2 regions of the Vibrio sp. 704 genome follow, and region 1 is predicted to be linked to the other one. Evidence: riboswitches for the same ligand, from Rfam matches in the RefSeq annotation. Region 1 holds a riboswitch; the other holds the start of a gene.
The links. A riboswitch is a leader RNA that binds a small molecule or an ion and turns the genes downstream of it on or off. The one in region 1 is predicted to bind lysine.
Positions count from the first base shown of each region.

Region 2: linked by a shared signal. The riboswitch ahead of lysC (lysine-sensitive aspartokinase 3) and the one ahead of tet(35) (tetracycline efflux Na+/H+ antiporter family transporter Tet(35)) in region 1 are both predicted to bind lysine.

Region 1 is NZ_JAWOUH010000003.1:194,036-199,127, forward strand. Features, by position in the region: gene R7R24_RS06915 (inosine/guanosine kinase) at 1-752, shown strand, start outside; gene R7R24_RS06920 (H-NS family nucleoid-associated regulatory protein) at 879-1,286, opposite strand; lysine riboswitch at 1,869-2,051, shown strand; gene tet(35) (tetracycline efflux Na+/H+ antiporter family transporter Tet(35)) at 2,161-3,762, shown strand; His leader region at 3,943-4,080, shown strand; gene hisG (ATP phosphoribosyltransferase) at 4,134-5,030, shown strand; gene hisD (histidinol dehydrogenase) at 5,036-5,092, shown strand, end outside.
Region 2 is NZ_JAWOUH010000016.1:88,932-94,023, reverse strand. Features, by position in the region: gene metH (methionine synthase) at 1-449, shown strand, start outside; gene lysC (lysine-sensitive aspartokinase 3) at 536-1,888, opposite strand; lysine riboswitch at 1,990-2,168, opposite strand; gene R7R24_RS18500 (pyridoxal-phosphate-dependent aminotransferase family protein) at 2,389-3,510, shown strand; gene R7R24_RS18495 (PglL family O-oligosaccharyltransferase) at 3,570-5,092, opposite strand, start outside.

The DNA.
Region 1 (5,092 bases):
AAAATGCATCAGCACTTGTACTGACGTCATATCTAGTACGTTGCAAAGACGGCGACCCAATGCCGGAAGCAACAATGAAAGCGATTGAGTACGCGAAAAAGAATGATGTGCCTGTTGTTCTGACTTTAGGCACAAAGTTTGTTATTCAAGATGACCCTAAATATTGGCAAGAATTCATTCGAGATAACGTTTCAGTCGTTGCGATGAATGAAGATGAAGCAGAAGCTCTGACGGGGGAATCTGATCCACTTGCTGCGTCTGATAAAACATTGGAGTGGGCTGATCTAGTATTGTGCACGGCGGGTCCTGTAGGTCTATTTATGGCTGGGTATACGGAGGATAGCGCGAAGCGCGAAACTTCTTTGCCATTACTTCCAGGGTCAATTGCTGAATTTAATCGTTATGAATTCAGTCGTCCGGCGAAAAAAGACTCATGCGAGACGCCAATAAAAGTGTACTCGCATATCTCGCCATATATGGGTGGCCCAGAAAAAATTAAGAATACAAATGGCGCAGGTGATGCTGCGTTATCTGCTGTTCTTCATGATATGGCAGCAAATAAATACCATAAAGAAAATGTGCCTAATTCAAGCAAGCACAGTAACGAGTATTTAACTTACTCTTCTTTTTCTCAAGTCTGCAAATACGCAAACCGTGCTAGCTACGAAGTTCTCGTGCAACATTCACCACGATTGTCGCGCGGACTTCCTGAGCGAGAAGATAGCCTAGAAGAAGCATACTGGGAACGTTAATACGAAGCGGTTTAATTAACTATTCTGTAACTAAAGTAAAAGGCACATTAAGAAATGTGCCTTTTTTTTTGTAATGGTTTAAATAAAAAAGGCTCCCTATGGGAGCCTTTTAAAAATAGCATGGATCTAGATTAGGAACTCATCCAGAGATTTACCTGCATCAAGTTGCTCTTGAATCGCCGAAGGTGTACGACCTTGGCCAGTCCAAGTTTTCTCATTACCGTTTGAATCTGTGTATTTGTATTTAGCAGGGCGAGGTGCGCGCTTCGCTTTGCCTTTCGTCTTAGTTTCGCCAGATAGCGCAGTAATAAGTGCTTCTACGTCAATACCGTCTTGAGCGATTTTCTCAGCAATCTCTGCAAGCTTAGCTTCTTGCTCTGCTTGTGCTGCGCGTTCTGCTTCTTCTGCTTCACGACGCTCATCTACGACAGTAGTGAGTTTATCTAGAGCTTCTTCCAATTGTTCTAGAGTCAGCTCACGAGAAAATGCACGAAGGCTACGGATATTTAGAAGGGTTTTAGTCAGCTCTGACATAACGATTCCTATTAAAAGGTTAATGTGTTGGGCACTTTTTATCGTTACGATTAAATAATGCCAATCTATAAATAAACAAAGAGTCCTTATATTTAACTTTATCTTTTCCTTATGTGCAAATGCTAAATCAAGATTTTGTTTAAATTTGACTATTTTTTAAAGCAATTAATATTATTACACTCGAAATAAATCATTATTAGATGAGAACTAAAATCAACAATCATTATTGTATAGAGAGAGTGACAGCTTGGTTTTTTATAAAAAAATTTGAGTTATTACTTAAAAATATGAAGCATCCATCTTTAATGGTGTGTCATATATCCTTAATTTATTGATATAAGATAAACCATGATATTTCTAAGGTAGTAATAATGTTTCATAAATAACATGATTGATGTGATTTCAGTTGCACAAAACTTATGGAAGTAGGCAAGGTTTATAAATTATCTCAGCCATTATTTATTTGTTTAATTTAGTTTGATGTGTTGCATTGACTCTCATCATAAGTACAATGGCTGCCACCTGATGCAATATTGCAGACAATTTGTTGTTAATTTGTACAGTTAGTGGTTAATTGTTTGTTGTTGCCGTAGAGGCGCGGTCTCGAAGAGTAGCTATTATTGGGGTGATGCCAATGAATAATAGTGGAAGGCGAAGATTGCCGAAGTAAGTAACTCATCAAAGTTACTTGCTGGGGTTGTATCTGAAAGGAACAACACTGCCATAGTATATATTCACATTAAACTATGGAGCGCTACTGTAGGGTTGGGTGGAGTGTTCGCTTCCCTGTCGCTAAGTTCAACATGAGCACGTATCGTATGCTACGTGACTTGTCTGCAGTAGATCTCTAGCCAAACTTTGGTTTTTGAAGATCATGAATTTAATAGATTTTTCTAGTTCTCCTGTTTCATTATTGCCACCTATTGTCGCTTTGACTTTGGCGATTTTGACTCGACGTGTATTAGTTTCCTTGGGTGTAGGTATCGTGCTAGGTGCGGTGCTACTTAATAGCTGGTCTATCAGCGACACCGCAGGTTACGTCAGTTCTCAAGTTTCTTCTGTCTTTATTGAAGATGGCGGAATTAACACTTGGAACATGAGCATTGTTGGCTTCCTAATCTTATTAGGTATGACAACAGCTTTATTAACGTTATCTGGCGGTACTCGTGCTTTTGCTGAATGGGCACAATCTCGAGTTAAGAGTAAACGCGGCTCCAAACTTCTTGCCGCCTTTTTAGGCGTATTCATTTTTGTCGATGATTACTTTAATAGCCTTGCTGTTGGTGCGATCTCTCGCCCAGTAACCGATCGCTTTTATGTGTCTCGCGCTAAGCTTGCGTACATTCTAGACTCAACCGCTGCTCCAATGTGTGTAATTATGCCTGCTTCTAGCTGGGGTGCTTACATTATTACTATTATTGGCGGGATCTTAGTCTCACATGGGATCACAGAGTATTCGGCTCTTGGCGCATATGTTCGTCTTATCCCAATGAACTTCTACGCCGTTTTTGCGCTGCTAATGGTGTTCGCTGTTGCGTGGTTTGGTCTTGATATTGGTAAAATGCGTGAGCATGAGATCTCTGCATCGCAAGGTCGTGGCTTTGATAAAGACAAAGAAAATGACTCGCAAGAAGCGCATGACCTAAATGAAGAGCTAGATATCCGTGAAAGTGAAAAGGGTAAAGTGTCAGATTTGATACTTCCTATCGTGACGCTGATTATCGCGACTATCGCTTCAATGCTTTACACGGGTGGCCAAGCATTGGCTGCTGATGGTAAGGAGTTTGCGCTTCTTGGTGCTTTTGAAAATACAGATGTAGGTACATCACTAATCTACGGTAGCTTGCTTGGCTTAGCAGTTGCACTGTTTACTGTTGTGAAGCAAGGTCTACCAATGGCTGAGATCGCACGTACACTTTGGATTGGTGCTAAGTCTATGTTTGGTGCGATTCTAATCTTAGTATTTGCCTGGACCATTGGCTCTGTTATCGGTGATATGAAGACTGGTACTTACCTTTCGACAATGGCGCAGGGAAATATCAACCCTCATTGGCTCCCAGTTATCTTATTCTTGTTGTCTGGCCTGATGGCGTTCTCAACAGGTACTTCATGGGGTACGTTCGGCATCATGCTTCCAATCGCCGGAGACATGGCTGGTGCAACAGACGTAGCGCTAATGCTACCGATGTTGAGTGCGGTTTTAGCTGGTGCGGTATTCGGTGACCATTGTTCACCAATCTCAGATACGACTATCTTGTCATCGACGGGTGCACGTTGTAACCACATTGATCACGTATCAACACAGCTACCTTATGCATTATCAGTCGCGCTTGTTTCATGCGTCGGCTTTATTGCCCTTGGTATGACTGCTTCAATAGCGTTCTCGTTCATTGCAGCGTCGATAACATTCGTTATCGTTTGCGCTATTTTGTCATGGCTTTCAAAGTCTAAAATAGCGTCTTGCCAGAGTGCGTAATTCACTGATTTAAAAAGTAAATTTATAGGAGGCTTCGGCCTCCTTTTTTATTTGTATTATACAATTCGAATTTTTTTAAAATTAAGGGTTGAAAAAAGTAATCAGCTTGGTTAGTGTGGTTGGTAACAAAGCAAATGAGAAGAGCCTTGAAATAAGTATGCGTAATTTTGTAATGAACATTCATCACCATCATCACCCAATCTAGTCTTTCGGGCGATGTACGCATACCCGGGAGGCAGGAAACTCCCGGAGGTAAAATCAAAGTAAAAGCAGATTTTAAACCCTCGGGAGACTTCAATCTCCCGAGGGTTTTTTAGTTTTATTAGTTTGAAAAATACTTAGATATCAAAATCTTGCATAGGGACAAAGCAATGCAAACACAACGTTTAAGAATCGCAATTCAGAAAAAAGGTCGTCTTAGCAAAGAGAGTCAAGCTCTACTAAAACAGTGCGGCGTAAAGTTCAACGTAATGGGCGAGCGTTTAGTTGTCCATTCTGAAAATATGCCAATTGATTTACTCTTGGTTCGTGACGACGACATCCCAGGTTTAATTATGGATGGCGTGGTTGACCTTGGCTTTATTGGCGAAAATGAGCTAGAAGAAGTTCGCCTTGACCGCAAAGCATTAGGTGAACCCTGCGAGTTTGTTCAGCTTCGTCGACTTGATTTTGGTGGCTGTCGTTTATCTATCGCAATCGACAAGGACGAAGAGTACAACGGTCCACAAGACTTAGCTGGCAAGCGTATTGCTACAACGTATCCTCAACTTCTAAAAGCGTACATGGATGAAGCCGGCGTTCCATTCTCTACATGTATGCTGACAGGCTCCGTAGAAGTTGCGCCTCGCGCGGGTCTCGCTGATGCTATCGCTGATTTGGTTTCTACAGGTGCAACACTGGAAGCGAACGGCCTTAAAGAAGCTGAAATTATCTTCAAATCAAAAGCGACATTGATTCAACGCACAGGTGAGTTCGACGCAGACAAAGTGGCGCTAATCGAAAAGCTGTTAACTCGCATGCAAGGCGTGCAGCAAGCGAAAGAATCTAAGTACATTATGCTTCACGCCCCAGCAGAGAAGTTAGATCAAATTAAAGCACTACTGCCAGGTGCTGAAGACCCAACTGTTCTTCCTCTTTCTGCAGATAAGCAGAAAATGGCTGTTCACTTAGTGAGTTCTGAAAACCTGTTCTGGGAAACAATGGAACAGCTGAAAGAGTTGGGCGCAAGTTCAATTCTCGTTCTACCAATTGAAAAAATGATGGAGTAAGCATCATGAGAACAGTCGTTTGGCAATCATTAAGTGAGAATCAGCAAGACTCTATTTTGGAG
Region 2 (5,092 bases), on a different contig from region 1:
ACAAAGCACAGGGAGATGATTACAACGCAATTATGATTCAAGCGGTGGCGGATCGCCTAGCCGAAGCGTTTGCTGAGTATTTGCATGAGCGTGTCCGTAAAGAAATTTGGGGTTATGCAGCTGATGAAGATTTATCTAACGATGATCTCATTCGTGAAAAATACCAAGGTATTCGCCCTGCGCCGGGTTATCCCGCGTGTCCTGAACATACTGAAAAAGGACCGCTTTGGGAGTTACTTAATGTGGAAGAGAACATTGGTATGACTCTAACCTCCAGCTATGCAATGTATCCGGGCGCGTCAGTCTCTGGTTGGTATTTCTCTCATCCTGACTCACGTTACTTTGCGATCGCACAGATCCAAGAAGATCAGCTAGAGAGTTACGCCGATCGTAAGGGGTGGGATAGGATCGAGGCTGAAAAATGGTTAGGGCCAAACATTAACGGTTAAATTGATGTTTACCTCGTCCAAATGTAACAACTAATGAAACGACAAAGGGCTGCAAATACGCAGCCCTTTGTTTTATTGAGTTGAACTTACTTCTCAAACAACTCGGTGTGGAGTTTTTGTATGGCTTGTTTCGATACTGATTCATGGAGCAAGAAGCATAAGTTGTGAGGGCTAGCGCCATAACAAATCATGCGTAGGTTAAAATCTTCTAGCGTGCCAAAAACCTGTTTCGCGTAGCCTTTACTCTCACTCATGTTGTTACCAATGAGAGCAACGAGGCATAGGTCATGTTCAACTTCTACCTTACATAGCTCTTCTAACTCTTCTCGTACAGCTTGCGGCAGCTGCGGCGCGCCGCCGGATGTATCGGTTTGATCAAGTGTTAACGATACACTGATTTCAGATGTTGTGATCAAATCGACAGAGATCTTATGCTTTGCAAGGATCTCAAAGACCTTTGCTAAGAAGCCGTATGCGTGGAACATATTGGCGCTGCGTAGCGTTACCATGGTTTGGTTACAACGCAAAGCTAGCGCACGGAATAACGGTGAGCTTTCGATTTGGTGGCGAATCCAAGTTCCCCCTTTTTCTGGCTCTTTCGATGACCCTACAAATACCGGAATGTCGTGGCGTAATGCGGGTACTAGCGTAGAAGGGTGAAGGATTTTAGCGCCAAAGTTAGCCATTTCTGAAGCTTCACTAAAGCTGATCTCGGGAATTGGTGAGGCTTTTGGTGCAATTCGCGGGTCTGTTGTGTAGATACCTGGAACATCAGTCCAGATTTCTAGCCCTGCTGCTTTAACGCTCTCAGCAATTAAGGCGGCGCTGTAATCGCTGCCCCCTCGACCTAATGTTGTTGTATTACCGGCTTCGTCAGATCCTATGAAGCCTTGAGTAACAACAACGGATTGTTGGCAAAGTGGTACGAGTTTATCTTGCGCAAGCGTCGAAATTGCTTCAATGTTTGGCTCCGCGCGACCAAAGTTGTCATCAGTACGCAGCACATCGCGGATATCAAAGCGCACAGCTTGAATGCCTCGCTCACACATTAACTGAGTTAGAATATGCGTCGACATGAGTTCGCCACATGCGACTAAATGATCGGTTAACTTCGCACTAGCTTGGATAGATGCAGCCTCGGCCAGGCTGGTTACGGTATCTAATATGCCATACACCTCGGCAGCAGTTTTCGTGCTGTCTTCGAGCTGAGTTAAAATGGCGTCATGAATGTTGGCCAAATTTTGTAGCAGCTCAGTACGGTGCGTTTGATCCTGAACACCGTTGGCGAGTTCTACCAATAGGTTGGTGACGCCAGAGCAAGCGCTGCTCACGACCAGGCGAGTAGTTGGATTGTTTTCGATAATGGTGGCGCAACGACTCATTGCCTCAAAGTTGGCAACACTGGTTCCACCGAATTTAGCTACGTTAAATGCGCTCACTGCGTTCTCCCACGACTTCCTAAAAAATTGTACATCCAATGTTTAGTGAGAAAAGGAACAGAGCAAAAAGAGAGGTATTTAGAATGCTATTTGAAAAATTTACCCTCAGAAGCCCTTCATCAGACTGCGCTGATGACAGTTGATGGGATTCAGCCCAATTCAACCGACAAGTCAAATCCTGCAACTTTGACTTACCTCGGCACTACTCCCCCTCAATGATTGGTGTTGGAATTGCGGTTCCACAAATCATCTACCTGGGTAGCGCTCCTCTTCTACATAAAGCTCAAACATTGAACGGTTTTGAGACCTTAATGTCAATCAATATTTCAACCTTTATGGTGTTTTTTATTAACGATTTTGTGACACTGGTTTGACCTCCATACTTACGGCTAATTGCTGATAGAGGAAAAATCTATTAGGGTGAAGAACCCTACACCTGAGCCATGTTATTGAATAGAACTTTTAGAATGCTCAGGATAAAAGATAATCAAGGAGCTGACATGTCGATCCAAAGCTTTATTCCACCTCACCGTATTTTAATGGGACCTGGTCCTTCTGATATTTATCCTCAAGTGTTACAAGCACTAAGCCGTCCTACTGTAGGTCACCTTGATCCTCTGTTTATCGGTATGATGGATGAGCTCAAGCAGCTATTGAAGTATGCCTTTCAAACTGACAATGAGTTCACGATTGCGGTTTCAGCGCCAGGTAGTGCAGGGATGGAAACCTGCTTTGTAAACTTGATCGAGAAAGGCGATAAAGTGATCGTCTGCCGTAATGGTGTATTTGGTGAACGCATGCGCGAAAATGTCGTCCGTGCTGGTGGTGAAGTTGTTATCGTCGATGATGAATGGGGGACGCCTGTTTCCATTGATAAAGTCGAGCAAGCACTCGAACAGCACCCAGATACAAAAATTCTTGCTTTTGTGCATGCGGAAACCTCAACTGGTGCAGTCAGTGATGCTCAAGCATTGGGTAAGCTGGCGAAACAGCATAATGCATTATCTATTGTTGATGCGGTGACGTCACTTGGTGGTGTGCCGTTAAAAGTGGATGAATGGCAACTGGATGCGGTTTACTCTGGTAGTCAAAAATGTTTGTCATGTGTACCTGGGCTCTCACCAGTGACGTTTTCTCCTGCCGCGATTGAAAAGATTCAAGCAAGAACAACACCAGTACAGAGTTGGTTCCTCGATCAGAGTTTAGTTTTGGGGTATTGGAGTGGAGAAGGCAAGCGTAGTTACCATCATACGGCGCCAGTTAATAGCTTGTATGCGCTTCATGAAGCTTTATTGATACTGAAAAATGAAGGATTAGAAAACGCTTGGGCTCGTCACCAACTGATGCATGAAAAACTCAAAAATGGCTTACAAAAGTTAGGCTTTGAATTTGTTGTGGACGAATCCCATCGGTTGCCACAATTAAATGCGATTTATGTGCCTGAAGGAATTGATGAAGCAAAAGTTCGTGCTCACTTGCTAGAAACCTATAACCTAGAAATTGGTGCAGGCCTTGGGGCATTAGCTGGTAAAGCGTGGCGTATTGGCTTAATGGGTTACGGCGCTCGATCTGAAAACGTTGCGCTGTGCTTAAAAGCGTTAGAAGAGTCACTCACTGAATAAAATCATACAGTAATGAGATAAAGAAAAGCGAAGGTCATCCCTTCGCTTTTTTGTATTTATTACTCAGCTCCTGAAGTGGGGGCTGGTGAGGCAGAGATTGCTTGAGAGGGTGGTCGGTAATTGACGTCACTGAAATCAATCTTCGGGAACAAAAACTGCGCTTCAGCTCTAATTTGCTCCGCTTTACTTGAGTCATCTAAGCTTTGGTAGGCCAAAATCAAATTATTATAAAATGCAGGGCGAGGCTTATCTTTGATGATTTTTAGCGACCAATCGATATAAGGCTGAATCAAGGTTGCGTCTTGTTGGTACAGCCCAAGGTTTAAAAACGTGCTGTAGACATCCCAATCAAACCTGTCTTTCCAAACTACAGGGTTACTGACTTGATTCAGAATATCAGGGTTAGTTGGTCTAGTGGTCTCAAACTTCGTCAATACATAGTTCGTATGTAATGCGCTTACCATGTAAAACGTAAACGCAACGGGAAGTACCAAACTAAAAACACGCAGCAAGCTTTTGGTCACATTACTAAAGCCGACTTGTCGATAACGAGAGACGCGCTGATCGACCCAGTACAGCAGGATAACGAAGATCAACCAATGCACGAGAGAGTGGTAGAAAGGGTATTCCAGTTGTGAGTGCAATACGATAGGTATAAACAAGGCCAGCAACGCAAGACGAGTTCCGCGTTTGGCTTGATAGATTCGATACAGTACCAGTGCCATCGCTAAGAAGATGCCGAGTATTGGCAGCAAGCCACCTTCTACTCCCCAGTAAAGCAGCTCGTTATGCGGATGATCCATGGCAGGCAAACCAGCTGGGTAATTCTCATTTAGGGCATGTTGACGAGCCGTATACAGCATGTACTCAGATTCAAACTTGCCATATCCATAACCAGTAAAAGGCTTTTCAATCACCATGTCTAATGTTTGCGGAAAAGTATACGCTCGAGGAGACTCTATATTTACTTTTTCTGCGGCTAACCCACCTCCATCAGGAAAGGCAAGATGCATGACAACGACTGAGAGTAAGAGCCCACTTACAAGTGACACAACCCAGCGGATAAAGCGCCCTTTGGTTGCAAAGCGGTACATGTATGGAATGACCAACAACACGGCGATGACCGAGGCTAACCAACCAGTGCGTGAAGCCAACGCCACAATTAGTGGTAAAGTTAAAACTGGTACGGCATAGAGAAGGTAAACATCGCTTAACTTACGGTCGTATTTGTAGGGCTGACGTGCAAGTAAATAGCTGGCAATCACCAACCCTGTCGCAAGAAAGCTGGCCATTACATTGGGCTGTTGGAAAATACCATAAGGACGATTGGCCACCGTGTCGTAACCAAACGGATTGCCTGGTTTGAGATACAGATATTGTGTCAAACCAAAAATGGCTTCGATAACAACCGCAAGGACAATGAACCATAATAGGCGTTGGCGATGTTTATTACTGAAATGAAATTGTTGTAAGACAATAAAGAACAGGACACCACACCACAGGCCAATGAGCTTATTGGCTGCCAAACTGCTATTCGCATTTGGGTACAGAATGGGCACCGTCATGATAAGAGCACTAATGA